Regions from separate parts of the Paraliobacillus sp. JSM ZJ581 genome, predicted to be linked through region 2. Evidence: riboswitches for the same ligand, from Rfam matches in the RefSeq annotation. Region 2 holds a riboswitch; the other holds the start of a gene.
What was found. Region 2 has a riboswitch for lysine ahead of ACH6CY_RS09505 (Na+/H+ antiporter NhaC family protein). Riboswitches for the same ligand answer to the same signal wherever they lie in the genome.
Positions count from the first base shown of each region.

Region 1: it holds a riboswitch for lysine, as region 2 does, so the genes downstream of both, dapA (4-hydroxy-tetrahydrodipicolinate synthase) here and ACH6CY_RS09505 (Na+/H+ antiporter NhaC family protein) in region 2, are expected to answer to the same signal.

Region 1 is NZ_JBISEP010000001.1:96,229-99,447, reverse strand. Features, by position in the region: gene ACH6CY_RS00550 (CvfB family protein) at 1-564, shown strand, start outside; gene dapA (4-hydroxy-tetrahydrodipicolinate synthase) at 619-1,506, opposite strand; lysine riboswitch at 1,628-1,813, opposite strand; gene ACH6CY_RS00540 (IDEAL domain-containing protein) at 2,071-2,454, shown strand; gene htpG (molecular chaperone HtpG) at 2,567-3,219, shown strand, end outside.
Region 2 is NZ_JBISEP010000015.1:9,398-12,616, reverse strand. Features, by position in the region: gene ACH6CY_RS09515 (HD-GYP domain-containing protein) at 1-334, shown strand, start outside; gene yunB (sporulation protein YunB) at 395-1,177, shown strand; lysine riboswitch at 1,234-1,410, shown strand; gene ACH6CY_RS09505 (Na+/H+ antiporter NhaC family protein) at 1,552-3,108, shown strand.

The DNA of each region.
Region 1 (3,219 bases), on a different contig from region 2:
GTTTCTAGTGATGATTTACCTGTTTTCACAACGGCCTGGCCTGAAGTCGGCGATGAACTATATGTTATTTTAGACTTGGATAAGAAGGGGAGGTTACTTGCGAAACCGGTAGCTGAGAGTGATTTTGAGGGGACGTGGGATCATGCACCAGAATCATTATTAGACAAAGATATCGAAGGTAGGGTTTTCAGAACGGATAGAGAAGGTGCTGTATTAATTACAGAAGAAGGATATAGAGGATTTATCCATCGTACAGAGCGAAAAGAAGAACCAAGATTAGGCCAGTGGATAAATGGTCGAGTAATTGCAGTAAAAGAAGATGGTACATTAAACATTTCATTACGGCCTCGAAAAAAAGAGGCTAGGCAAACAGATGCAGCGATCATACTGCAATATTTAGTCGATCATAACGGTGAAATGCCTTTTAATGATAAGACAGATCCAGAAATGATCTATCAAGTATTTCAAATTAGTAAATCTGCTTTTAAACGAGCATTAGGCAAACTAATGAAAGAGAAAAAAATTGAGCAAATAGATGGAAAAACACGTTTATTAAAAGAATAAGTAATTAAAAAACAAGGATGGTTTACTGCAAAAAAAGTGAACCATCCTTGTTTTTTATACAACTTGTTCTTGTTTTGTTATTTGCAACGCTCCTCTTAATCTCACACGTTCCTCTTCAGTTAATGGAATTAAAGGTAAACGAACACTGCCTACGTCTAAACCAATCATACATAATGCTTCTTTTACTGGCGTTGGATTAGGAGCTAAGAATAAAGCTTTCATTGTTGGTAATAACTGTTGATGTAAAAGGCTTGCTTGTCTTTGTTCACCATTCATATAATTAGTGATCATTTGTTGCATTTCATTCCCTATAATATGTGAAGAAACGGACACAACACCTCTACCACCAATAGATAATACAGGTAATGTTAAACTATCATCACCACTGTATAAATCAAAATTCTCTTTTGTTTCATTTATAATTGTTGTCATCATATCTAAATTTCCGCTTGCTTCTTTCATTGAGGTTATATTCTTAATTTTAGATAACCGAATGATTGTTTCTACCGAGAGTCCAACAACACTTCTTCCAGGAATATTATAAAGCATAACAGGTAAACTAGTTGCTTCAGCAATTGTTTTGAAATGTTGATACATTCCCTCCTGAGACGGTTTGTTGTAATAAGGAGTTACTAACATGACACCATCAACCCCTATAGTTTCTGCTTTCTTAGTAAGAACGATTGATGCTTGTGTATTATTTGATCCTGTTCCTGCTATTACTGGAATACGTTTATCAACATGCTGAACAACAAAACGAATAAAATCGACTTTATCGTCTTCTGTTAAAGTTGGAGATTCTCCAGTCGTTCCTGTTATAACAATTCCCTCTGTTCCATTCAATAGTAAATGATTAATGACCTCCTTTGTTTTTTCATAATCAATGTTTCTCTCATCATCAAATGGAGTAACCATAGCGGTTAATAAACGACCAAATTGCATGTAAAATTCACCTCTACTCATAATTTAAAAGTAATCTGCGATGCGATTGAATAGAGCGTATCTCATCATAAAAAAACAGCGACGAAGGACTCGGCGCTGCATCAATTAGTATTTTTATGATGCGTGAGATAGCCCTCCATATAGCATGTAATTACTATATGACAGTACTGTATTTATTCAATAACAGTACCAGTGAATAAAATGATGAACGTTTATTCACTTCGGCAAATTCCCCTTTGAGCTTCAATCATTAGCGTTCATCCGCTTCATAAAGCTTACTATTGGTCTTTGCTCCTCTATACTCACTTCAATGTTCAATTGAAGTTATAGAAATATTAGTCATACTTTATCAAATATTTAAGATAGTTGCAATAGCTTCATTGGGTTTATTCACAAGAAAATTTATTATATTTGTCCAACTATAACTAATCAAGTGCAAATAGATTGACAATCTATTTGTTTCTAAATAAAATATAGCGTAACTATTCATAATTTTTAGTCAAATTATTTAAAGCTATATTTATTGGCATGGATAGTGATTATTATAAAAGGTGGTGGCGTTATATGAGGATAAATAAAGATTCGACAATTCAAATTGGTGATTGGGTTAGGGCGAAGTCAAGTAAAGGGATTTTAATGCACGGATTTGTTGAAAAAACTGAATTCAATCATAATGTTGTCCAAATTCACGTTGTTGCTTGTGATAATAAGATGTTGACGGGACAAAGTATTCAAATTAACCCATCAAAAGTTAATCGTTTAACTAGTGATTTCGCAAAAACGGAGAATCAATTATATATATTAATTAACATGGCACTTGAGACTCGTGATGAAGATTGGTTTCATGAATTAGTTTCACAATGGAACAAAATTAAGAAACGCAAAGAACAAAATATATATCATGTAGATTATGAAAGAAACAATTATAGTACAGATTATCGTTTGTAATAAATTAGCTTGGATTGACAGCTACTCTTATCTATGGTAAATAATTAATGTTAGCACTCTTTTTAACTGACTGCTAAATCTAATTATCTGAAAATAAGAGAGGAGCATAAACATGCCAACGAAACAATTTGAAGCAGAGTCAAAAAGACTATTAGAAATGATGATTAACTCCATTTATTCACAACGAGAAGTTTTCCTTCGAGAATTAATCTCAAATGCTAGTGATGCCATTGATAAGCTATATTATAAGGCGCTAACAGATGAGTCTCTTACATTCAACTCAAAAGATTATTACATAAAAGTAAGTGCTGATAAAGAATCTCGGACCTTAACAATCACTGATACAGGAATTGGGATGACCGAAGAAGAGCTGATTAACAATTTAGGTGTTATAGCAAGAAGTGGTTCATTATCATTTAAAAAAGAAAATGACATTAAAGATGGTCATGATATTATCGGCCAATTTGGTGTAGGATTTTATGCAGCGTTTATGGTAGCTGATGCAGTAACTGTTAAAACGAAAGCACTAAATAGTGATCAAGGTTATTTATGGAGATCAGAAGGCGTTGAGGGCTATAGTATTGAACCTGTAAATAAAACAGATACAGGGACCGAAATTGCGTTAACAATAAAAAAGAGTACAGATGAAGATGATTTTGACCAATTTTTAGATGTTGATCAATTAAAGTCAATTATTGTTAAATATTCCGATTTTATTCGTTACCCTATTAAAATGGACATTGTCACTAAAGAACCTCAAGGAGA
Region 2 (3,219 bases):
AGCAGTCGCTGATGTGTTTGATGCTGTTACAAGTAACCGCATTTATCGTGATGCGATGCTTCCTCATGAAGGGCTGGAAATATTGTATGCAGGAAGTGGCTCACTTTACGATCAAGAAATTGTTCGTACGTTTAAAAATACAATTGCCGTTTTTCCAAATGGATCGACTATTCGTTTGAATGATAATCGTATTGCGATAGTAGTTAAACAAAATCATCTTATGTATGAAAGACCGATTGTTCGTGTAATTAAAGAGCAAGAACAAAATATTACTCCTTATGATATTGATTTGTCTAAGGAACTTAATCTAACAGTGATTGATTACGCAATTTAGATTAAACAAAAGATGTCTACCCTCTAATATAGCGCATATGCTCTAATAGGGGGGATTTTTGTGTGGAAAAAAACACGGGTAAAACGTCAGCGAAAACCACCTGCTACTCGTCAGTTGCTTTTTTTAACGGCTGTACTGTTCGTAGTGCTCACTTCAATTAGTCTGATAATTGTAAATAAAGGTATTAAACCAGTTTTATTAGACATTGCTGAAACAAAAAATAAACAATATGCAAATATGGCGATGGGCATTGCAGTGAATAAAAAATTGAATGAAGATTTGCAAGTAGAAGATTTAATTGAGTTTCAATATGGTGATGACGGACAAGTGGTTAGTTACAAAATTAACGCAGCAATGGAAAATCGTGTGCAGCGGAATATTCAATATCGGGTAGAAAATTTCATTCATCAATTAGAGCAAGGGGTTGTTCCAGATACGAGTGCTCCATTAGATGTTGATATCGAACAACAAGAACAATCAACGTCAGAAACGATCCAACAAAAATCGAATTTGATTGAGATCCCTCTGGGCCAAGTATTAAACCTTCCGTTACTGGCAAATTTAGGTCCGAAGATACCAGTTAATCTTGAACTAGTGGGGTATGTTAGTACTGAAGTAGAGACGAAGGTAACGGGTGTTAAAATTAATAGTATACACATTGAGCCAACCGTACATATTGAAGTTGAAATAAGAACGATTATTCCTTTTGGTACGAAGACGGCTCACATAAAGCAAGAAATCCCAATTGGTAGTGGTGGATATAATGGTGAGGTGCCACAATTTTATAATAATAATGGTGATGTAGATCCAAATTTATCTATTCCAGTAGACCCCTTGCAATAATCATGCTAAATTGGTAGAATATTGAGAGGAAAAAAGAATTAAAAACCTTATCAGATCGATGAGATAGAGGCGCAATATAAAATGAGTAAACTATTGGAGTTGACAACGAAGATGATAGTTAAAAGGATTATATTGCCGAAGTGGGTTATTGCATTTGTCAGTGCTTCCTTACTGGTATATTTTTGAATAAAAGATATACTGTCATGTCTTTCACGTGATGAACTGTTGATCGAATCAAAGATAATTTATTGAACTATCATTTGTTGTAAATTATGCAAAAACAGTAATAGGTTTATTTCTATTACTGTTTTTTTTGATGCCTGAAAACAGTGCAAAAAGAGAAATTCTTTAATTTAATTTGAGGAGGTAATGATGTGGAGGGAACAATTTATTCATTAATCCCTGCTGTTCTAATGCTCGTGCTTGTACTTTTAACAAGAAAAATTTTATTATCATTAGGTACTGGTATTGTTGTGGGGGCCCTTTTATTACATCAATTTAATATAATAGATAGCTTCGAACAAATTTGGCTTGTTTTTCGTGATATTTTTTATGTCATTGGTGAGGGATGGAATCTAAGTAAAATATATTTGCTCGCATTTTTATTGTTATTAGGCATTACAACCGCATTTATGACAGCATCCGGTGGGAATAAAGCGTTTGGAGAATGGGCAATACGTCGTGTGAAAACAAGGAAAGGGGCGCAATTGATTCCATCTGTATTAGGTATTCTAATCTTTATCGATGACTATTTTAATAGTTTGGCAGTAGGACAAGTAGCACGTCCGGTGACTGATCGATTTAAAGTATCTCGAGCGAAATTGGCTTATATCATTGATTCAACCTCAGCACCAATTACGGTTATTACGCCAATATCGAGTTGGGGAGCATTTATTATTGGTACATTAGGTTCTATTTTTGCAGCAGCGGGAATAACGGAATATCAACCGCTAGAAGCATTTGTTCGAATGATTCCGCTAAACTTTTATGCTTTTGCAGCTATCTTATCTGTTTTTATTGTTGCTATATTTAATTTTAATTTTGGTTTAATGCGAAAACATGAAGATAAAGCAATGGCTACTGGAGAATTATTTGATACGTCGAAAGAAAATGTTGCTGGTGATTTAAAATCGAAGTTAACTCCGAATAAAGATGGGAAGATACGTCATTTGTTACTTCCTATAGGCATACTCGTACTAATAACAGTTATTTCAATGCTTATAACTGGTTATTTAGGAACAGAAGGACAAGTAACTATTTTCACTTTATTTGCAAATACAAATGTAAATTTATCTTTATTTGCAGGAGGATTAGCGACTGTATTCGTTTCGTTATTTCTAAGTCTAAAGCAAGGTTCTTCCACATCCACGACGATTTTAATTTTTAAAGAGGGTATTAAATCGATGCTCCCAGCTATATATATTTTAATTCTTGCGTGGATGATCGGATCGATTATTAATTTAATTGGTACTGGAGATTATTTAGCTGAGGTTGTTGAGCGTCTATCTTTCAATGCGAATTATTTACCTATATTATTATTTATCGTTGCTGGTTTTATGGCTTTATCTACAGGAACATCGTGGGGCACATTTGGTATTATGTTACCTATAGCAGCCCAAATTGCAATTGCCTATGATATTGATTTAGTATTACCTGCAATGTCTGCTGTTTTAGCAGGGTCTGTTTTTGGCGATCATTGTTCACCAATTTCCGATACATCGATTCTTTCATCAACAGGGGCGGGTTCAAACCACATTGATCATGTATTAACACAGATACCATATGCCTTTATGAGTGCTTTGGCAGCTGGAGTAGGCTATCTTGTTTATGGTTTTACACAACAAACCTTTGTTTCGCTAATAGCTACTATCATTGTTATTGTTCTCCTCTTGTTCATACTAGGCTCGATTGTTAACAAGAAACGAGCGTAAAAAAAGAGTTGTCCGAAATATTACGGACAACTCTTTTTTTGGTGAAAACAGCATATACACAAAATAGTCATAATTTTCTTTTTGACATGTGTAAGTAGTCTCGCTATAATC